Linked DNA regions of Pseudoduganella dura. The protein of the gene in region 2 interacts with the protein of the main gene of each other region in a pairwise test. Links are inferred from orthologs where the notes say so. Each region holds a gene or a part of one and is shown on either strand. Other genes may lie near its edges.

Region 1 (11,172 bases), 2.8 Mb from region 2 along the record:
AGGTGTAGGCGGTGAACATCGCCGTGAACACCAGCACGGAAAGGCCCACGTGCGCCAGGAAGCGCGGGTCGCGCAGCATCGCGGACTGCTGTTCGCCGTGGGTCGCCGCGGGCCGCGGCAATGCCGGCATGCACAGCTGCATCAGCACCGCCATCAGCAGCGACAATGCGGACAGGATCCAGAACGTGTTGCGCCAGCCGAAGGCATCGGATGCGAGCGTGCCGAGCGGAATGCCGAACACCAGCGCGGCAGAAATGCCGAGATACACGGTGGCGACGGCGCGGCCCGCATTGCCGGGACCGGCCAGCTGGCCGGCCGTTTCGCTGGCCGTGCCCCAGAACACCGGCAGCATCAGCGCGGGGATGAAGCGCGCGAGCGCGAGCACCCAGATGTTGGGCGCCAGTGCCGCCAGCGCATTGGCGGCGCAGAAGACCAGCAGGATCGCCACGAACAGGCCCTTGCGGCCCACATGGGAGAGCCGTGCGGTCAGCAGCGGGCCGAACAGCATGACGGTAAACGCGAACAGCGTCACCAGCTGGCCGGCCATCGAAATGGAGATCCGCAGGTCGCGCGCCAGCGCGGGCAGCAGGCCGAGGATCAGGTATTCGGTCGTCACGATCGCGAACGCGGCGACCGCCATGATGGCGATCTGCAGGCGGCCGCGGCCAGGCGTGCTCTGGGTGGCATGGGTGGTGGAGAGAGTCGATGTATTCATGAGTGAGCGGGCAAAAGCAGCACATATAAGCAGGCCAGACAGTGTATTGAAGAACAGGAATCTCATTGCTGGTAAGATTTACCACGATCCATGAACTGAAATCATCAATCCATGTTCTCTTCCGAACGCCTGAAGGGCATCGACGTCTTCGTCAGCGTGGTCGAGCGGGGCAGTTTCGTCGCCGCGGCCGAGCGCCTGCATCTCACCAGCTCTGCAGTAAGCAAGAGCATCGCGCGGCTCGAGGCGCGGCTCGGTACCCGCCTGTTCGAGCGCACCACGCGGCGCCTGGCGCTGACCGATGCGGGCACGCTGTTCCACCAGACCTGCCTGCGCGTGCTGGCCGACCTGGAAGAGGTCGAAACGTCGATCGGTGCCGAGGTCGAGCAGCCGGTGGGCCGCGTGCGGATCGACCTGCCGGCATCGTATGGCCGCATGCATGCGCTGCCCGTCATCCTCCAGTTCGTCAAATCGCACGGGCTGCTGGTGCCGCATATCTCGCTGTCCGATCATTTCATCGACCTGGTGGAAGAGCGGGTCGATATCGTCGTGCGCATCGGTGGCACCGATGTCTGGCCGGGCGCGCTCGGCCATCACTACCTGGGCACGCAGCGCCTGATCTTCTGCGCGTCGCCGGAATACCTGGCGCGCCGCGGGGTGCCCGAGACCGATGCCGATCTCGATCAGCACGACCGGGTGGTGTATGCCCGCGGCGACGGCACGGTGAACTCGTGGCTGTTCGCCGGCATCGAACATGGCACGCTGGAGCAGCGCTTCATGCCGGCGCGGATCGCGGTGGGCGACGGCGAAGGGCAGGTGGCCGCGGTGCTGGCCGGCTACGGCATCACCCAGCTGCCGACCTGGCTGGTGCAGCAGGAGCTCGAACACGGCACGCTGGTGGAGGTGCTGCCGCACCTTGCAACCGATGGCTTGTCGATGAACCTGGTGTGGTTGAAGAGCCGCCAGCACCTGCCCAAGGTCAGGCTGCTGCTCGATGTGCTGGCGAGGTCGCTGACGCCATCGGGCCATGTGCCGCCTGCACTTTGAGGCAGGCGATGGCGGTGCGCGCACGATTGAACGCACCCCCCCGGCGCATTTTTTTTTGCGTGCGATGTCATCCATGTCGCGTGCCGGCGACGACGCGTTTGCATGTCGCATGCATGCCGGCTCAAGCATGCGCAGGTAGATGATCGCTTCGCATGGCGCCTTTAGGTAAAGGCGGTATGCGAAGAAGGGTGGCGCGGCGAATGTGGCGATAAGGTGGCGCGCGGATGCCCGCGTGGCGCCGGAGGCCTGTAGTTATGTGCGCTATCTCGCGCAGCCCGGTAAAAAAAGAATGCGAAAAGCATTCGTGCCGGTTGCGCATCATTAAGGTTTTCGTGTACTTTACGAGCTTGAAAACACGGGGATTTGCAAGCACTCTTTTTCGAGTGTGTGGTTCCCGCAAAAAGCCAAGAACAACAGGACAAAAGTTCGCACAGATATGCACTACAACCACACGGTTACTGGTCGGCCGCCTCGCCTGAACATAGTCAGGTCGGGCGGTTTTTTCTTTACGCGCCAGGACACGATGTGAGCAGATGCTGGGCTCGGAGCTGAATGCACGCCCGGTCCTGGAGACACGAATAACAATTTCAAGAACGGCGCCGCGAGCCAGTGCACGATGCACGAACAGAAGTACGAAGCGGACGGCGACGATCGAATGGCTGAAGTGCTGCAGTCGTGAGGAGCTGCAGCAGTTCAGCCGGGTGCCGAATTCATTAGCGCAAACATCGAAATGCTTGTGCCGATGAATAACCCGCCCGCCATGCCGACGGGTATGCCGGACGGGTTTCAACTATGTGCGTATTTTCATCCCGGATGAAGGAGAAATAAAATGGCTACCGCCACCAAGAAAACCGATACGAAGAAGCCAGCCGCCACCAAGGCCGCTGCCGCTCCTGCCAAGAAGGCCGCGACTGCGAAGTCGTCCGAGAAGTCCGCCGCCGCCAAGCCGGCTGCGAAAAAATCCACCGCGGCCGCCAAGCCTGCCGCGGCAGTGAAGAAGACCACGGCGGCCGCGAAGCCTGCTGCGAAGAAAACCACGGCGGCCGCGAAGCCTGCCGCGGCAGCGAAGAAAACCACGGCGGCTGCGAAGCCTGCTGCGGCAGCGAAGAAAACCACGGCAGCAGCCAAGCCGGCGGCAGCGAAGAAGTCGACGGCAGCAGCCAAGCCGGCTGCGGCGAAGAAATCGACGGCAGCAGCCAAGCCGGCTGCAGCGAAGAAGTCGACGGCAGCGGCCAAGCCTGCTGCGGCGAAGAAGTCCACGGCAGCGGCCAAGCCGGCTGCGGCAAAGAAATCCACGGCAGCGGCCAAGCCGGCCGCCGCGAAGAAATCCACCGCAGCAGTTAAGCCTGCGGCGAAGAAGTCCGCCGCCGCCAAGCCGGCAGCCAAGGGTGCCGCAGCGAAGGGTGCCGCAGCGAAGGGCGCAGCCGCCAAGCCGGCAGCCAAGAAAGCGGTTGCCAAGACTGCTACCGCCAAGCCAGCAGCGAAGGCTTCCGCCAAGTCGGCGGCTACCAAGTCCGCCGCCGCCAAGCCTGCAGCGAAAAAGGCCGCGACCAAGACTGCCGCCGCCAAGCCTGTAGCCAAGAAGGCCGCCACCAAGACCGCCGCCGCCAAGCCGGCAGCAAAAGCTGCAACCAAGACTGCCGCCGCCAAGCCGGCAGCCAAGGGTGCCGCAGCCAAGGGTGCCGCAACCAAGGGTGCCGCAACCAAGGGTGCCGCAACCAAGGGCGCTGCCGCCAAGCCGGCCGCTACCAAGGGCGCCGCCGCCAAACCGGCAGCCAAGCCGGCCGCTACGAAGAGCGCGGTCGCCAAGCCTGCAGCCAAGGCCGCCGCCAAGCCGGCAGCCAAGGCAGCACCGGCCGCAGCAGCCAAACCAGCCGCCAAAAAGGCCGCAGCAAAAAAGCCTGAGGCCGCGCCGGCTACCGCCCCGGCAGCGACTACGGCCGACAAGCCTGCGGAACAACCAGTAGCGAAAAAAGCCGCTGCGCCGAAGAAAACCGCGGCGAAGAAGGATGGCAAGAAGGAGTCGCCGGCAACGGCACCGGCAGCGGCTCCGGCCGCCACCACCGCGCCGGCAGCAAAGACCGTGCTGGCGCCGGCGGCCGCATGGCCGTTCCCGACCAGCACCCGTCCTTCCTGATCCGTCATGGGTCCGGACCGGCGCCGTGCCGGCTGGCCGTTCCCTTGACGGCCTGATGGGCGAGAATACCGCTGTGTGAGACAATCGCACGGCGGTTTTTTTATGGAGAATGCTCGTGCTTAGTATTGTGATGCTGATCGTCGATACCGTTGCCGTCCTGCTCGGCGGGGTGCTGCTGCTGCGGTTCTGGATGCAGGCGATACGCGTGCGCCCGCCGTCGTCGGTGGCGCAGTTTACGTTTCAGCTGTCCGACTGGCTGGTGCGCCCCATGCGCCGCATCGTGCCCGGCGTGGGCGGCTACGATTGGGCCAGCCTGCTGGGCGCTTTCCTGATCGTGGTGCTGGCCACGTCGGTGCGCTGGTTTGCCGGCTATCCGTTCGAACTCATCATGCTGATGGCGCTGCACCGCTTCCTGCAATGGATCCTGTACGGCTTCATGATCCTGCTGGTGGTCGAGGCGATCTTCAGCTGGGTCAACCCGCATGCGCCGCTGGCGCCGTTCGTGCGTGCGCTGAACGAGCCGATCCTGAAGCCGGTGCGCCGCGTGGTGCCGCTGGTGGGCAACCTCGACCTGTCGCTGCTGGTGGCGCTGGTGCTGCTGCAGGTTGCCCAGATCGTGCTGGAGATGATTTTCCGGTAATGGACCGGTGATAGTGATGAAAAAAGGCGCCGATGGCGCCTTTTTGTTTATCCGTCGGAACGGTATCAGAACCGGTACCCGAACGCCCCCTCGAAGCGGTCGCCGATTTCTTCCCGGGTGAACCGGTGGTTCTGCGCGCCCTTGTGGGCGATCTTGATCGCGCCCAGCAGGCTGGCCAGCCGGCCGGTGGTTTCCCAGCCCAGGTCGTGCGACAGGCCATACAGCAGGCCGGCGCGGTAGGCGTCGCCGCAGCCCGTCGGGTCCAGCACGGCCGCTTCCACGGCCGGGATATCGATGCGCCGGCCTTCCGTGTAGATTTCCGAACCTTTTTCGCCGCGCGTGACGATCAGCGCCTCCACGCGGGCGGCGATATCCTCGAGCGACAGGCCGGTGCGGCCGGTCAGCAGTTCGATTTCGTAGTCGTTGCAAGTGACGTACGTCGCCTTGTCGATGAAGTCGGTCAATTGCTCCGGCGTGAACATCGGCAACTGCTGGCCCGGGTCGAACACGAACGGGATGCCCAGGCGCGCCAGGTCTTCGGCGTGCTTCAGCATGCCCAGGTGGCCGTCCGGCGAGATGATCGCGATGCGGGCCGGGCCGGCCGCCTCGATGTCGTTCTCGTGCGCGAACGACATCGCGCCCGGGTGGAAGGCATTGATCTGGTTGTTGTCCGAATCGGCCGTCACGAAGCACTGCGCATTGTAGGCATCCTTCTTGATCAGGATGTTTTGCGTGCCGATGCCGAGCGTTTGCAGGCGCTCCAGGTAGGCCGCGCAATCCTGGCCCATCACGCCGACGATGCGGGGATCGCCGCCGAGCAGCTTCAGGTTGTAGGCGATGTTGCCGGAGCAGCCGCCGAATTCGGTGCGCATCGTCGGTACCAGGAACGATACGTTCACCTTGTGCAGCTGGTCGGCCAGCAGCGTGTCGACGAAGCGGCCCTCGTATTGCATGATGATGTCGATGGCGAGCGAGCCGCAGATCAGGGAAGTCTGGTTCATGGGAGTCGTAGGAAGAATTCAGGGATGGAAGATGGCGATGTGGTAGCCGGAGGCGCGCAGCCGGTCCAGCTGGAAATACAGTTTCACGGATTGCTCGCTGCGCGGACCGAAGCCCTGCGCCACGTCGGCGGGCCTGGCCAGGTAGTCGCGCGGCGCGAACACGCGGCGCAGCACGGGCCGGTCGGCCGCGTCGTTCAGCACCAGTTCGATATGCGGCCATGCCTGCACCGAGCGCGACCCGTTGCGCAGCACGGTGACGAAGCTGAACGTGTTCGGGGCCAGGGTCTGCAACTCGCCCTGTTCGATCGCCAGCGCATCGATCTGGCGCGGCAACCCGACAGTGCAGCCCAGCGGTGCGCACAGGGCCTCCAGCGCGGGTTTCATTGCCGGATGGTCGGCCGCCAGCCGGTTGCGCAGCGTGTACGCGCCCTGGGCCAGCAGTGCGACCGCCAGCAGCGGAATGCCGGCGGTCATCGCCAGGCGCGACATGCTCCTGGTGCGTTCGCGGCGGTCGGCCTGGCGGACGAATTCCGGCTCGTCGTCGCGCTCCCGCGTGGCGGGAGCGATCGATGCCGCGGCGGTGCCCGCGCCGGCGGCCAGCAGGGCGCTTTCCGGCGCGGCCGTCAGCAGGTCGGCGGCGGCGGCATCGTCGGCCGCGCGGCCGGCCGCATCGTCGGCGGAATCGTCGCTTGAATCGTCGGCCGGATCGTCGATGGCAGGGGCGGTGGCGTCATCCGATGCCGGGGCGGAGGCGGCCGGTTCCGGTGCATCGTCGAAGTGATGCCGGTCGTCCAGCGCGATCGCCACGATGTGTTCGGACGGCATGTCGAAGGCGGGTTCGCGGCGGCCGATATCGATGAAGTGCTCGGGGTCCGGCTCGAGGTCCGGCTCTGAATCCGGCTCGGGATCTGCCTCCGGCTCCGGTACCGCAAGCGCGCCGGCAGCGGCATTCACCCCAGCAGCGGAGGCCAGGGTCGGACCCGACGGGTCCGGCCCCGGGGGCGGCTTCAGGGGCTCCGGATCGTTCGGGCCGGATCCTGGCGCCTCTTGTGCCACCACCACCTCGTCCAGGTCCAGTTCCAGGTCCAGCCCGGCGGGCACGGCGGGCGCCGGCATCAGCACCGGGATCGCTGCGCCGGCTGCAAAGGCCGAAGGCTCCACCAGTGCCGCGTTCCCGTCGAAGATCTCGTTACAGGCTCCACAACGCACAATGCCCCCACGCAGCTTCAACTGGTCCAGGGCGACCCTGAACACGGTATGGCAGTGGGGGCATTTCGTGGCGAGTGCCATGCGTTAAGGCATTACCCTTGACGTGGAGGCGGGGCCGTGTCGGCGCCCTTGCGGCCGTACAGCGCGACCCAGCCTTCATGCTCGGCCCAGACGGACATCTTGATGAACGGCGCATACGCTGCCGCCACTTCGTCCGCCTGGCGTGCCAGCACGCCGGAGAGCACCAGCGCACCGCCATCGGCCACGCGGCCCGACAGCATCGGCGCCATCAACTTGAGCGGCGACGACAGGATGTTGGCGACCACGATGTCGAACTTCGCGTTGGCATGCGCCGATTGCGCGAAGTCGTCCGGCACGAAGTATTCGATGTCGGCCACCCCGTTGCGTTCGGCGTTGTCGCGCGCCGATTCGATCGCCTGCGGGTCGATGTCCACGCCGGTCACCGGCGCGGCGCCGAGCTTGCGCGCCACCATCGCCAGGATGCCGGAGCCGCAGCCATAGTCGAGCACCGTCCTGCCGGGTGCCGGATGGGCTTCCAGCCATTCCATGCACAGGCGGGTGGTCGGGTGGCTGCCGGTGCCGAAGGCCAGGCCCGGGTCCAGCTCCAGGATCAGCGCGGCGGGGTCCGGCGCCTCGTGCCAGCTCGGCACGACCCAGATGTTCCTGCCGATGTGGATCGGCTCGAACTGCGATTGCGTTAGGCGCACCCAGTCCTCGTCGGCGACGTGGCGGGTGGTGTAGGCCGGCAGTGCCTTCAGGCCCACGGCCTGGGCGGCGGCGGCCACGATGAACGAATGATCGGCGTCGACATCGGCCAGGGCCACCACGCGGCTGTGTTCCCACGCCGCTTCCTTCGGTTCCATGCCCGGCTCGCCGAACAGCGGCTGTTCCGCCTCGGTGCCTTCGTCTGCATCCTCGACGGAGACGGACAGCGCACCGGCTTCCATCAGCGCGTCGGACAGGCGTTCGGCGTGCTCGCGGGCGACTTCGATGACGACTTCAGTCCAGCTCATGCGCCCGCCTTCGGCATTTCGGCCAGCCGTTGTTCCAGGTAATGGATGTTGGTGCCGCCTTCGATGAAGCGGGCGTCCACCATCAGCTCGCGGTGCAGCGGAATGTTGGTGAGGATGCCCTCGACCACCATTTCCGACAGCGCGATCTGCATGCGGCGGATCGCCTGCTCGCGCGTGGCGCCATAGGTGATCACCTTGCCGATCATCGAATCGTAGTGCGGCGGTACATAGTAACCCGCATACGAATGGGAGTCGACGCGCACGCCCGGGCCGCCCGGCACATGCCAGGAAGTGATCCGACCGGGGGATGGCGTGAACTTGAACGGGTCTTCGGCGTTGATGCGGCATTCGATCGCGTGGCCGGACAGCATCACGTCGCGCTGGCGGAAGCGCAGCCGCTCGCCGCAGGCGATGCGGATCTGTTCCTGCACGATATCGATGCCGGTGATCATTTCGGTGACCGGGTGTTCCACCTGCACGCGGGTGTTCATCTCGATGAAGTAGAACTCGCCGTTTTCATACAGGAACTCGAACGTGCCGGCGCCACGGTAGCCGATCTTGCGGCATGCCTCGGCGCAGCGGTCGCCGATCTTCTCGATCAGCTTGCGCGGAATGCCGGGTGCCGGCGCTTCCTCGATCACCTTCTGGTGGCGGCGCTGCATCGAGCAGTCGCGTTCGCCCAGCCAGACGGCGTTCTTGTGCTCGTCGGCCAGGATCTGGATTTCCACGTGGCGCGGATTCTCCAGGTATTTCTCCATGTAGACTTCCGGGTTGCCGAACGCGGCGCCGGCTTCGCTCTTCGTCATCGTGACGGCATTGAGCAGCGCCGCTTCGGTATGCACCACGCGCATGCCGCGGCCACCGCCGCCGCCGGCCGCCTTGATGATGACCGGGTAGCCGACCTTGCGGGCGATCTGCACGATCGCCTTCGGATCGTCCGGCAGCGCGCCATCGGAACCGGGCACGCAGGGCACGCCGGCCTTGATCATCGCCTGCTTGGCCGAGACCTTGTCGCCCATCAGGCGGATCGAATCGGAGCGGGGGCCGATGAAGACGAAACCGGATTTTTCGACGCGTTCGGCGAAGTCGGCGTTCTCGGACAGGAAACCGTAGCCCGGGTGGATCGCTTCGGCGTCCGTCACTTCGGCCGCGCTGATGATCGCCGGCATGTTCAGGTACGACAGGCTCGACGCCGCCGGGCCGATGCAGACCGATTCATCGGCCAGCTTGACGTATTTTGCGTCCTTGTCGGCTTCGGAGTGCACGACGACCGTCTTGATGCCCATCTCGCGGCAGGCGCGCTGGATACGCAGCGCGATTTCACCACGATTGGCAATGAGGATTTTTTCAAACATGGCTAGTTCTATGTTTGCGAACACCCGGGCTTGCCGGGTGTCCTAGAAGAGGGAGCTAACGTGGCGGCGGAGCCGCCGGGCCGGCACGGGCCGGCCTTCATCGGCTAATCGGTCAATCAGCCGATGATGAACAGCGGCTGGCCGAATTCCACCGGCTGGCCGTTCTCGACGAGAATCTGGGTGATCGTGCCGGATTTGTCCGCATCGATCTCGTTGAGCAGCTTCATCGCTTCGATGATGCACAGCGTATCGCCTTCCTTCACGGTCGCGCCGACTTCGACGAACGGCGCGTTGCCGGGGGCGTTGGAGCGGTAGAACGTGCCGACCATCGGCGACTTCACGATGTGGCCGGTTGGCTCGGGGGCGGCCGCCACGGCCGGTGCCGCGGCAGCGCCCGGCGCCGGCGCCGCGGCCGGTGCGTACTGCGCCTGTGCGCCTTGGTGCGGCATCATCACGACCTGGTTCTGCGGCATGGCGGACGACTTGACGATGCGTACCTTGCTCTCGCCTTCGGTTACTTCGAGTTCTGCAATATCCGATTCGGCAACCAAGTCAATCAATGTCTTGAGCTTGCGTAGATCCATCTGAGACTCCCGTCTAATCTTGTTTTGTAAATGTGGGCGCGGCTGCCATGCTAATCGAAAACGTCATCGGGAACGTCATCGGGAACATAAGCGACTACGCTGTAAATAGCGCGCAGATCGCGTAGATTAACTGCTTTTTAGTGCAAAGTCGATGGCAAAGCGGTATCCCTCGGTGCCGAGTCCGCAAATCGTGCCTCTGGCAACCGCGCTGAGATATGAGTGGTGGCGAAAGCTTTCGCGCTGATAAATATTCGATATGTGCACTTCGACGAACGGGATCGCCACACCGGACAGCGCATCGCGCAGCGCCACGCTGGTGTGGGTATAGCCGCCGGGATTGATGACGATGAAGTCCACCCCTTCGTCGCGCGCGGCATGGATACGGTCGATCAGCGCACCTTCATGGTTGCTCTGGAACGCGGCCAGTTGCGCACCAGCCGCGGTGGCCTGGTCGCGTGCCGCCTGCTCCACCTGTGCCAGTGTCGTCGCCCCGTAGATGCCGGGCTCGCGCGTGCCCAACAGGTTCAGATTGGGGCCGTTCAGCAGCAGCAGGTGTTTTGCCATGTCGTGACCTTAGTCCAGCGAAAGTTCCGCATTTTGCCGCCTAGCGCGACCATTTGGCAAGAAAAAAGAACTTTTCTCATGGTTAACTCAGTCATTACCGGAGCAGGGGAATGCGTGCGCGTCGGGGAACTACAGCGCTGCCAGATCCTTGTGCAGCAGGTCGAATTTCAGCAGGCCGAGATAGGTCTTCTTCACCTGGCCGTCGGCGCCGATCAATACCGTGAAGGGCAGCCCGCCCTGGGCATTGCCGAACTGGCGCGACAGTTCGGTGCCGGCCACGCCGTCCACGTAGAGCGGATAATCGATCTTGAATTTCGTTACGAATTGCGCGATGTTGGATGGCGAATCGATGCCGATGCCGATTACCTGCAAGTCCTTGTATTGGCCGCTGGCCTGCAGCCGGGACAGTTCCGGCATTTCCTTCACACACGGCCCGCACCAGGTGGCCCAGAAATTGACCAGCAGCGGCCGGCCTTTCCATTGCGACAGCGCCTGCTGCGTGCCCTGCGCATCGGGCATCGTGCGCGACAGCAAGGCGTTGACGACGGCGCTGCCGGCGGCCGCCTGCTCGTGCGGGATGGTGGTGGTGACCGGCGGCGCCGGTTCCTTCTTGTTGATGCCGACCCAGGCGCCAACGGCGCCGAAAAGAACGGCGATGGCGCCGCATGCCAGCAGATGGGATGTCTTCATTCGCTCGGTGTTCGTGATTGTTCGTGTTCGTTATCGATCAGGGCGCGCACGTCCGCGATATCCGCGCGGACCGGGCGCTCGCCCGCCTTCTGTTTCTTCGCGCCGCGCAGGTCGTGCTCTTCATACAGTTCCGCGTGCACGCCTTCGCCATGCCACAGGAAGCTCACGGTCTCGACCGCGTCGAAACGGGGCCCCTTGA
Region 2 (11,122 bases):
CGCGCCCGCGTCCTTCAGCAGGCGCGCATGCTGTTCGTCGCGTGCCCGGGCAAAGACCGGCACCGCCGGATACTGCCGCCGCAGCGCGCGCGTGGCGTGCAGGGCGGCCTGCGGATCGTCCATCGTCAGCACCACGCCGGCCGAGCGGCCCACGCCGAGGCGCTCCATCATCTCCGGCATCGACGCATCGCCCGAGAACACGTTGGACGCCTGCGCCCGACCGGCGGCCGCGAGCTGATGGTCGCGCTCCACCGCCACGCATGCGATGCCCTGCCGTGCCAGCACGCCCGCCACCAGTCGCCCTACCCTGCCATAGCCGCCGATGATGATGTGGCCCTCGCGGAACGCCTGCTGCGCCGGCTTTTGCGTCGAGTCTTGCGCCGACTCCTGCGCAGCATCCACGCTGCCGGCGCGCCGCGCGATGCGCGCTCCCAGGGCCGCCACGCCGGGCGCGGCGAGCATGCTGGCGGTCACCAGTACCAGCATGAACTGGCCGGTCGCGCCGGCGAGCAGTCCGGCACCGACCGCGTAGCCGAGGATGATGAAGGCGAACTCGCCTCCCTGCCCCATCAGCAGGCCGGCCTGCGCCGCCCTGCGCCAGCCAAGCCGGCGCAGCAGCAACAGCGCGATCACGCCGCCTTTCACGGCCAGCAGGCCGAGCACGGAGGCCGGCAGCCAGAACGGGTATTGCGCCACGATGCGCAAGTCCAGCTCCATGCCGACCGCCATGAAGAACATGCCCATCAGCAGGCCGCGGAACGGTTCGACGATCATTTCCACTTCGTACTGGAATTCGGTGTCGGCCAGCAGCAGGCCCGCCAGCAGCGCGCCCAGCGCCATCGACAGGCCGGCCGCCGCGGTGGCCGCCGCAACGCCCAGCGCCAACAGCAGGATCAGCGCCACGAACACCTCGGGCTGGCGCTGCACGGCGAACGCGGCGAACAGCGGGCGCGCCAGCCGCCGGCCGATGATGTAGACCAGCGCGATCGTGGCCGCGGCCTTCGCCACCGCCAGCAGCAGCGTCCACCACAGCGCCGCGCCGGTGCTGCTGCCGGCCAGGCCTTCGACGAGGATCAGCACCGGCACCACGGCCAGGTCCTGCAGCATCAGGATCCCGAAGCAGGCCTGCCCCAGCGGCGTGGCCAGCGCCTGCGCGCGGCTCAGCAGCTGCATGACGACGGCGGTGGAAGACATTGCCAGCGTGATGCCTACCGTCAATGCCGGCGCCGGGGGATTGCCGAACCACAGGGCGATCGCGCCGATCGCGGCGGCCGTCAGCGCCACCTGCAGCACGCCGGTGCCGAACACGTCGCGCCGCAGCGCCCAGATGCGTGCCGGCGATAGTTCCAGGCCGATCATGAACATCAGGAACAGGATGCCCAGCTCGCCGAACATCTTGACGCCCTCGATGTCGTGGAACGTGATGTCGGCCAGCCATGGCGCGGCACCGGCCCAGGTGCCCAGGCCGTGCGGGCCGAAGCACAGGCCCACCAGCAGGAAACCCGGTATCTGGCCGATGCGCAGCCGTTGCAGCAACGGCACGGCCAGTCCGGCGAGCAGCAGGAACAGCAGTGTTTCGCGAAGATCGGCGACGGTCATGGGTGCAAGTTTATGACAATCCGGCCGCCGTGCGACATACAATCGGGTCCTCGCTCAACCTGAAAGGGAGTTCATGTCACGCGCCACCCGTATCGCCACCCTCACTGCATTGCTTCTCACCACCGCCATCGCCAGCGGGGCCCCCGCCTGGGTGGCGAAAAGCGACGCCTATACCCAGCCGGTGCTCCAGGATACCGGCAGGTACCAGCCGGAGAATGCATCGTCGCTGGGAAGCGAGGAATTCGACACGGCAGTCGCCGATTTCAAGCCGCGCGACTACGAGCGCGAACTGGCCGATACGGAGAAGCGCCTGGCGTCGCTGCGCGCGCAGCTTGCCGCCGAAAAGGATCCGAAGGTGCGCCAGGACCTGGATATCCTGATCGATTCGCGCGAAAAGAAGATCGCCTCGATGAAGCTGCAGCGCCAGCACCTGGTGACGTACGTGAACGTGGCGGAGCTGGTGTACGGCGGCCTGCAGGTGCTGCTCGAGCCGCGCAACAAGCCCGAGCGCCAGAAGGCGGCGCTGGTGCGCCTGAAGCGCTATGTGGGCCGCGACGCGGGCTTTGCCCCGATCGCCACGCTGGTGCGCCAGCGCACCGAGGAACAGCTCGCGCGGAAAGGGCTCGTCGGCCCATACGTGGGCGAGGTCGAGGATGGCCTGAACAACAACCCGACCTATCTCGACGGCATCGCCGAGCTGTTCAAGGCGGCAAGGATCACCGGCTGGGAAGCGGACTTCGCGACCCTCAAGACCCAGGTCAAGGCCTATGACGACTGGACCCGCGCGAGCATCCTGCCGCGCACGCGCAAGGAAGTACGGCTGCCGCCGGCCGTGTACACCGACCGGCTGGTCAACGTGGGCGTGGACATCACCCCCGAGCAGATGATCGAGCGCGCCAGCTTCGACTTCCAGGAACTGCGCGACCAGATGCAGGCGGTCGCCGCGACGATCGCCGCGCAGCGCAAGCTGGCATCGAGCGACTATCGCGACGTGATGCGCGAGCTGAAGAAAACGTCGCTGCCGCCCGACCAGCTGCTGCCCTACTACCGCAAGCGCGTGCAGGAGATGGAGGACGTGATTCGCAAGCACGATATCGTGACCCTGCCGGAACGCGCGCCGTTCATCCGCACCGCCACCGCGGCCGAATCGGCCGCCATGCCGGCGCCGTTCATGAGCCCCCCGCGCCTGATCGGCAACACCGGCGAATACGGCGAATTCGTCATTCCGCTGTCGAATCCGAAGTCGAAGGGCAAGATGGACGACTTCAATTTCGAGGCAATGGCCTGGACCCTGTCCGCCCATGAGGCGCGCCCGGGCCACGAGCTGCAGTTCGCTTCGATGGTCGAACAGGGCATGTCGATCGCGCGTGCCAACTTCGCCTTCAACAGCACGAACGTGGAAGGCTGGGGCCTGTACTCGGAAGCGCTGATGCTGCCTTACATGCCGCCGGAAAGCCAGCTGGTGTCATTGCAGATGCGCATGCTGCGCATGGCGCGCGCGATGCTCGACCCGTCGATCAACCTGGGCCTGATGACGCCGGAACAGGCCAAGGCTTTCCTGATGCGGGAACTGGTGTTGTCGGAGCCGTTCGCCCAGTCGGAGGTGGACCGCTATTCGTACCGCCTGCCGGGCCAGGCGACTTCCTACTACTACGGCTACGTGAAGCTGCGCGCGTTGCGGACGCTGGCCGAAATGGAACTGGGCGACAGGTTCAGGCAGAAGGAATTCAACGACTTCGTGATCGCCCAGGGCATCCTGCCGCCGGACCTGCTGAAAGCGGCCGTGCTGCAGGATTTCATCGCCCCGAGGAAGGCGAAGTAACGGCCGGGGCAACCTTCTTGCGCGCCGGCGCCCGCCCGCCATGGCGGATGCCGGCGGCATCGAGTTCGGCCAGCAGCGCCGGCGCATAGGCGGCATCCAGCGCGGCCGCCGGGTACTGGTACAGGCCGCCATGCTCCGGCGCCAGCGGCGCCGCCTTGGCCAGCACGGCTTCGGCGGCGGTCCACAGCCGCTGCACATGTTCCATCATTTTCTTTCGCGCGACCAGGCGTTTCCACGCGCCCGGATCGCTGGCCCGCAGCGCCTTCAGGTAGGCCACCGTGTAGAGCATGAAATCGGCCATGCCGCCGATATTGCCGTTGATCGAATTGGCGCGCTCCATCATCTCGCGGTACACCGGCGTGTCGGCGATCGCCACCTCGAACTCGGCGCCGGCCACGTGGGCATTGAGTTCGTCGATGAGCGGGAAGAAGTCGCCGCGGTAGACGTTGCGGTTGCCGAAGTACACGGCGTAACGCCCCTCCGGCTGCTGCTTGATATGGTCGGGAATTTCGCTGGCGGCCAGCGCGAACGCGGGAGCCTGGCCGCGCTGGTAGTCGGTCACGTGAATCTCGCCGCGAAAGTGGAACACGGCGCGGTTGCCGTGGCAGGCCGACAGCGCGAAGTCCAGCATGTGATTCGCTTCATGGAATGCCGTGAGCAGCGCCTGCAGGCCCATCGACTTCGCGCTGCGGATCCACCACATCACCTGCGGCTGCGCGGCCCCGAACAGCGGCCGCACCGACGCGTATTCGGGCGCCGACAGCAAGGCCGTCATCGCCGCCGTGTCGTTGCCGGCGGCCAGCGCGGGATTGTCCTTGCAGATTTCCTTGCCCGGCATTTTCTGCGGGCCGGCCGGCTCGAAGACGAGCGGCATGCTGCCGCTGGCCGCGGCAGCGAACGACATGGCGCCGCCGGCCGCGGCGGCCGTGCCGCTCGCAGCCGACAGAAGTCCGGCGAGCAGGCCGGCCAGCGCGGTCCTCATCGGCGTGCCGGCCCGGTCAGTCCTGCACGCGGCTGACGCGCTGCCCGGCCGACAGCATGCGCTCGACATAGCGGGCGATCAGGTCGATCTCCAGGTTCACATTGCTGCCCACCCGCAGGTGCTTGAGCGTGGTGACCTCGATCGTGTGCGGGATCAGGTTGATCGAGAAACGGCAGCCGGTGGCCACGTCGTCCACGCGGTTGACGGTCAGCGACACGCCATTGACGACGATCGAGCCCTTGAACGCCAGGTACTTGCCCAGCGCGGCGGGCGCCTCGACGACCAGCTCCCACGACTCGCCGACCGGCTCGAACTTGCGCACCACGCCCAGGCCGTCCACGTGGCCGGACACCAGGTGGCCGCCGAGGCGCTCGTTCAGCGTCAGCGCCTTTTCCAGGTTGACCTCGCCGACGTCGTCCAGCCCCGCCGTGCAGTTCAGGCTTTCGCGCGACACGTCGACGGCAAAGCTGCCGGTGTCCTTCTCGACCACGGTCATGCAGGCGCCGTTGATGGCGATCGAGTCGCCGAGCGCCACGTCTTCCAGCGGCAGGCCGCCCGCCCTGATCACGAGGCGCACGCCTGCGTCGTGGCCGCCAGGCAGCGGGGTCACGGTTTCAATGTTGCCGACAGCGGCGACGATTCCGGTAAACATGGGTACTCTCTTTATTGGTTGGTTGACTGGGTTGTCCGGGTGAAGCGGGCCAGGATGCGCAGGTCGTCGCCCAGCATCTTCGCCTCATGGAAGGTCAGCGGGTACTTGCCGGCCAGGTCGGCCAGCGCCGGCAGCGCGAACATGCCCTGCGCATCGCCGAGCAGCGCGGGCGCCAGGTACAGCAGCAGCTCGTCGACACACCGTTCGCGTATCAGCGAGCCGTTCAGCTTCAGGCCCGCCTCCACGTGCAGTTCATTGACCTGGCGCCGCGCCAGCTCGCGCATCAGCTCGGCCAGGTCGACCTTGCCGTGCGCATTCGGCAGCGTGATGATTTCGGCGCCGGTATCGCGCAGCCGCGCCTCGCGGTCGTGATCGGTCACGGCCGACACGACCCAGGTGCCGCCGCCCTGCAGCACGCGGGCCCCCGGATCGATATCGAGCCGGCTGTCGACGACGATGCGGCGCGGCTGGCGCGGCGTGGCCACCGCGCGCACGTTCAGTTGCGGGTCGTCGGCCTTGACGGTACCGATGCCGGTCAGGATCGCGCAGGCGCGGGCGCGCCAGGCATGGCCATCGGCCCGCGCGGCTTCGCCGGTGATCCACTGGCTCTGGCCGTTGTGCAGCGCCGTCATGCCATCCAGGCTGGCGGCCGTTTTCATCCGCACCCACGGCAGTTGCCGCGTCATGCGCGAGAAGAAGCCGATGTTCAGTTCATGCGCTTCGGCGGCGAGCAGGCCGGACGACACTTCGATGCCGGCCTGCGCCAGCCGCGCCATGCCCCGGCCGGCCACCAGCGGGTTCGGGTCTTCCATCGCCGCCACCACCCGCTTCAGGCCGGATCGCACCAGCGCATCGCAGCACGGCGGGGTGCGGCCGTAATGGCTGCACGGCTCCAGCGTCACGTAGGCGGTGGCGCCGCGCACGTCGATGCCGCGGCGGCCGGCATCCTTGAGCGCCTGGATTTCCGCGTGATCCTGCCCTGCCGGCTGCGTGACGCCGGCGCCGATGACGACGCCGTCCTTCACGATGACGCAGCCGATGTGCGGGTTGGGCGACGTGGTGTACAGGCCCTTCTCCGCCCATTGCAGCGCGAGGCGCATGCCGGCAAGGTCGTCCGCGACATGCTCGCCCGCACCCGGCTGTTCCACGCGCGGTTCTCCTTGATGAAGATCGTTGGTTTCCATGGTCCCTATTCGCCGGCCGGGTCGCAGCCCGATTCCACCCGCGGGTCGCACAGCCGCGCACGGCCCAGCATGTTGATCTTGACGTTGCGCTGGACACTGCCGAGCTGCAGTGACAGCGTGCCCCAGTTCGCAGCCAGGCTGTTGCCGGCGCGGCAACTGCGGCCCGCACTATTATAGGCGACATACCAGGGCGGCGCAGTGTGGGTCAGCCGCGACCAGATGCGCAGGCCGTCGGGTGCCGGGCCGCGCCGGAACAGCACCGTTTCGCCCGGCCCGGGCCGCGCGTCGCCATCGGTATCGGCGAACACGGCCCAGCCGTCGCGCCAGGCCACGCCGGCCGGATCGACGGGCGCCACGACGATGTTCACGCCGCGGCCGATCGCCTGCGAACGGGCCAGGTGCAGCGCCGCCAGCAGGTCGGCGGCGGCGGCACGCACCGCGTGGCGTTCCAGCATCGCGCGAAAGCCCGGCACCGCCGCGCCCAGCAGGATGGCGGCGATGCTCGCGGCGACCAGCATTTCCACCAGCGTGAATGCCGGCGAACGCCTCAGCGCCAGCAGCGGGTGGCGGGACCGGTGGCCAGGTGCATGCCGGTGCTGGTGAGGATCAGTCGATCGCATGAGGGGTCCCTGTAGCGGTTGTCCACCCGGTCGGTGCCGGGGATGGCGACGAGTTCCACGCAGTCGGCGATGTCTTCGCTGCCGCAGGCCCGGCCGATGATTTCATAGGCGCTGGCGGCGGGTGTGGCGCCGGACCACCAGCGGAACAGCCGTGCTTCGGGCCCGTCCACGCCCGCGCCGAACGCAACGTACCGGTTGTTCTGCGTGAAGTAGCGCTCCTGCTGGTGCATCACCGCCTGCAGCGCCACCTGCGCCTCGGTGCGCTTGGTGCGGATCACGTGCAGCTGGTAGCCGGGATACGCCACCGCCGCCAGCGCGCCGGCCACCGCGAGCGCGACCATCAGTTCGACCAGCGTGAAGCCACCGCGCGCATTCATCGCTGCCCCCGCGGGGAAAGAGCGGCGGCGGCGCGGTGCAGCTGGTGCCAGTTCGCCACTTCGCGCCAGGCCAGCCGGCCGGCCGGCCACGTGGCACTGCTGCTGGCCCCGGCAAGCGGCATGCCGCTTGCCGGGCCAAAAGGCACGATCGCCGTCGTGCGGCCGACGTCGACGCGGCCGGCCGGCGCGCGCGGCGTGCGCTGGCGGGCACCAGGCAACAACAGCGGCACGCCCTGCACCGGCTCGGGCATCAGCAAGCCGGTCACGCCGCGGGCCGATGCCGTGCCGCCGCCGTCCACCGGCAGGCCGGCCAGCGTATCGAGCACATACAGGCGGCTGGCGCTGTCCGCGCAGGCATCGGCCCCGGGAACGACGGTGGTGAATACCAGCTTGCCGTCGACGATCGCGCCGGCGGCGATGCTGCGCTCGCCCGAACCGGTACCGGCATCGGTGCCACCGGCGAAATCCAGGAACCAGCCCCTGGCGCGGCCGCCCGCGCCGATCGGGGCCAGCCGGCCGGCGACGGCAAAGTCCGCATCCCCCGCCCGCCCTTCGAGGCGCCGCTCGAGCAGGTCGGCACGGCCCGGCGGCGCGGCCGGCGGCGGGGCGGCCGGGTCGTCGTGGATCGCGTAGTACGACTGCGGCGCGAAGCGCGCCGGATCGCGTTCCGCCCTGCCATACAGGCTGCCGGTGCCGAACAGCACCAGGTAGCCGCCGCCTTCCGCATACACGATCTTCGGCGGCTGCGTGATCGGCTGTGGACGGCCGGCCGCATCGCGGGCGGAGAATACCGGCTGCAATGCCGGGTTCGTGCGCCACGGCGCGTTGCGGGTGAAATCGAAGCGCCACAGGTTGCCCTGCAGGTCGCCGGCATAGGCATGGCGCACCACCCCGTTGTCGTCGGCTACCAGTGCCGGGGCGCCCAGGCCGGACGGCAGCATGGGATCGCCGGGCGGCGTATCGAGGCGGTAGTAGTTGGTGTCCAGCCGCCAGCGTTCGGCCGCCGGCTTGTCCAGCGCCAGCAGGAACAGCGAACCATGCGGGGCGCCTTGCGCGCCATCCGCGGCGTAGCTGTTCAAGCCGTTGCCGGCGAGCGCGAAGTGCCGGTACTGGGGCACGCCGTCGCGGGTGCGCAGCTTCAGGCGCCCCACCTGCGCCGGCTGCATCACGTTGCCGATGGCCGCGTCGTCGCGCTGCGTGAACTCCCACAATGCGCCCAGGCCGGTATCGAAACCGGCCGGATCGGTCACGTCGAGCGCGAACAACCCCTGGGCGCCGGCGCCGGGGGCCGCCACCAGCACGCTGCGCCACGCGTCGCGGATGAATGCCTCGCCGGCGCCCAGCGGCCCGTCGACCCAGGCGCGGTGCGTGTACCCCGGCGCCGGCAGTTCGCTCAGCGCCGGCACCAGCATCGCCGGCACGTAGGCGAACAGTTCGGCACCGGTATCGGCGTCGAAGGCATGCAGCATGCCGTCGTTCGCGCCCAGGTAGACGGCGCCGGGGCGCCGCAGCGTTCGCGCTTGGAACGCGGCATAAGCCGCATCGCCGTGCGCGTTGGCGCCGGCGCCCACATACAGCGGCGCACTGTGCACCGCATCGCCCAGCAGGCCGGCCCGGCGGCGGAAGGTGCCGCCTTCCAGCGCGCGCTCGCCGCGCAGCCACGCGATGCGGTCCGCGCCGAGCCCGTCGCCATGCGCCTCCTCCGCCGCGCCGGGCGGCCGGTCCAGCGCGGCCCGCTGCGCCGCCGACAGCCGCGCCCACTCGAACGGCACGGTCGCGCCAGGCGGCCGGGCGCCGGGGTCGAGCGTGTAGATACGGCGCGCGGCCGGCGGCGTGGCCGCAAGGACCGCCGCCGCATCCCACTGCGGCGCCAGCAGCGTGGCGGCGCCGTCTTCACCGCGCACCAGCGGCGCCCGGGTCAGTGTGCCGCTGGCGGCCGACAGGTCGTTCGCCATGCGGAAGACGGCCGCATCGGCGGGCGCCACGCCGGCATCCGTGGCGGCCACGGAGCCGTAGGGTTGCAGCTGCGCCGCGGGAACGGCCAGCGCCGGCCCCTGCACGATGCGGCCGGGATCGCATGCCGTTGCGGCGGGGGCATCGTCGATCGCGACCGGCGGCGTGCTCGCGCCATCCATCGGCAGGCAGGCGGCGCAGAACAGGATGAGGCCGGGCGCGAGCACGAGCGCCAGGCGCGGCATGATCCGTCCACCGCGGCGGTGCGGGATGCCGGGAGCGCCGCGCGATGGCGGCCGGGCAATGTCGTTTGGACTGCGCATCATGTTCTCCCGGTCAGTCGCCGGGACGGCGCCAGGCCGACTGCAGCACGACGTGTACCCCTTCCCGGTTGCCGAAACCGATGGCCGTCACGCGGTAATAGAAGCGCGGCGCGGTGCCGGCCTCCTCGCCCGGGCGGTGGTAGGGCCGCCGCTCGATGATGTAGCGCGGCCGCCGCATCGGCAGCGCGCCTTCGCCCGTCTGCATGGCCGCGCCGGTGAAGCGGCCCAGCGCGACGCCGGCGCCATCGTCCGCCAGGTCGACCGCCTGCCAGGGCGGCGGCGCCCCCGCCTCCACCGCCGCGCACAGGCCCAGGGCCGCGCCGGTGCCGCAACCGGGCACGAAGTCCGTGGGCGCCGCCAGCAGCGCCGCGCGCGCGGTGCCGGCTTGCTCGATATCGCGTTCCGCATCCATCAGCGCATCCTCCGCAGATTGCAGCGCCACGTGCCGGTCCCGCTCGGCGCGCGCCGCCTTTTCGCCCATCAGGGCCATTCCAGCCGCCGTTGCCGCCAGCAGCAGGACGGCCGCCAGCATCACCAGCGTGACGATCAGTGCAACGCCGCGTTCGCGGTTGCACGGCAATTCCCGGCGGTACATCCTCAGCCGTCCTGGTTGCGTAACTGCACGGACTGCTCGAACAGCCGCCGCGCGCGCAGCCGCAGCGCCACGGGCAGCGTGGCTTCGTCAACCACGGTGCCGGGGTCGCCTGCCTCGGCCGGCGTGCCGAACAGCTGGTAGCGCACCGGCGGCGCACCGGCGCGCGATCGCGCCTCGCCGTGCAGCAGCAACGCCACGCGCACCGTCGCCACGCGTTTCCAGTGGGTCTTGCGGCGCAAGTCCTGCGCCTGCTCCGCCGGCGTCGCGCCTTCCAGCGCCATGCCGGCATCGAGTGCCCGGACCGCGGAGGCGTTCAGGTAGCGGTCGGCAATGCCGTCGCGCGGGTCGCCGGTATCGATGCCGTACAGGACCTGGAACGAATCGACGCCGCGCACGATCGCATCGGCATTCCAGTTGCCCGACTGCGCACGGTACTTGCAGCGCAGTTCGGTCTCGCCGTCGTCGGCGACGCCGACATAAAAAATGCTCCAGCCCGGCTCACCGCCGCCGACCGCGAAGCCGGCGCAATCGACCACGGAACCATCGCCGCTGCCGCTGCCGAGTCCGCCGAAATGCACGGCCAGAACGTCGCTGCCGCGCACGGCATCCGGTGCCGCCAGCGCGCCGCCGAAGCCGGCGCCCATTCGCGGCAGCGTGCGGTTGTCCAGGCCGCCGATCCCGGCGTCGCCATCGGCCGGCGGTGCGCCGCTTTCGAGATCGGACCATGCCGCCTGCCGCACTGCCCGGGCGATCAGCTCCAGCGCATAGCGCCCGCCGTCATCGAGGCGTGTATTGGCCGCATGGTGCACGAAATCGCGGTTCGCCAGCAGCAGCATCGCCGATGCCGCCAGCGTGACGGCGAGCCCGAGGCCCAGCGCCACCAGCATCTCGGGGAGGCCCACGCCGGCCTGCGGGGAACCGGGGCATGCCGGCCGGCCGATAGTGCGCTGCGTGGCCCGCGGCGCGCCGCCGTTCATCGCCGGCCTCATGGCCAGGCTCCCGCCACGGCAACCGC

The links.
Region 1: the proteins of ribD (region 2) and accC interact in binary tests that used the Escherichia coli proteins (3 or more experiments, as listed by UniProt). The link is inferred for Pseudoduganella dura from one-to-one orthologs.

Annotation. Positions count from the first base shown.
Region 1 is NZ_WNWM01000002.1:4,031,685-4,042,856, forward strand. What follows is about bases 6,957-9,901. They hold accC (acetyl-CoA carboxylase biotin carboxylase subunit), read right to left. Parts: upstream 9,136-9,901; coding sequence 7,777-9,135; downstream 6,957-7,776. Other genes in these bases: prmA (50S ribosomal protein L11 methyltransferase), read right to left, coding at 6,957-7,780; accB (acetyl-CoA carboxylase biotin carboxyl carrier protein), read right to left, coding at 9,252-9,719; aroQ (type II 3-dehydroquinate dehydratase), read right to left, coding at 9,846-9,901. Also shown: GJV26_RS17670 (MFS transporter), read right to left, coding at 1-715; GJV26_RS17675 (LysR family transcriptional regulator), read left to right, coding at 827-1,759; GJV26_RS30245 (transcriptional regulator), read left to right, coding at 2,589-3,896; GJV26_RS17685 (YggT family protein), read left to right, coding at 4,027-4,536; GJV26_RS17690 (carbohydrate kinase family protein), read right to left, coding at 4,602-5,537; GJV26_RS17695 (DUF3426 domain-containing protein), read right to left, coding at 5,556-6,827; more of prmA, read right to left, coding at 6,839-6,956; more of aroQ, read right to left, coding at 9,902-10,283; GJV26_RS17720 (TlpA family protein disulfide reductase), read right to left, coding at 10,413-10,973; GJV26_RS17725 (hypothetical protein), read right to left, coding at 10,970-11,172. UniProt on the Escherichia coli protein: This protein is a component of the acetyl coenzyme A carboxylase complex; first, biotin carboxylase catalyzes the carboxylation of the carrier protein and then the transcarboxylase transfers the carboxyl group to form malonyl-CoA.
Region 2 is NZ_WNWM01000002.1:1,187,498-1,198,619, forward strand. What follows is about bases 4,112-7,006. They hold ribD (bifunctional diaminohydroxyphosphoribosylaminopyrimidine deaminase/5-amino-6-(5-phosphoribosylamino)uracil reductase RibD), read right to left. Parts: upstream 6,156-7,006; coding sequence 5,067-6,155; downstream 4,112-5,066. Other genes in these bases: GJV26_RS05420 (hypothetical protein), read right to left, coding at 4,112-4,403; GJV26_RS05425 (riboflavin synthase), read right to left, coding at 4,420-5,055; GJV26_RS05435 (GspH/FimT family pseudopilin), read right to left, coding at 6,245-6,859; GJV26_RS05440 (type IV pilin protein), read right to left, coding at 6,787-7,006. In the rest of the region: GJV26_RS05410 (cation:proton antiporter domain-containing protein), read right to left, coding at 1-1,599; GJV26_RS05415 (DUF885 domain-containing protein), read left to right, coding at 1,673-3,421; more of GJV26_RS05420, read right to left, coding at 3,396-4,111; more of GJV26_RS05440, read right to left, coding at 7,007-7,236; GJV26_RS05445 (pilus assembly protein), read right to left, coding at 7,233-9,515; GJV26_RS05450 (pilus assembly PilX family protein), read right to left, coding at 9,526-10,107; GJV26_RS05455 (PilW family protein), read right to left, coding at 10,110-11,096; type IV pilus modification protein PilV, read right to left, coding at 11,093-11,122. UniProt on the Escherichia coli protein: Converts 2,5-diamino-6-(ribosylamino)-4(3h)-pyrimidinone 5'-phosphate into 5-amino-6-(ribosylamino)-2,4(1h,3h)-pyrimidinedione 5'-phosphate.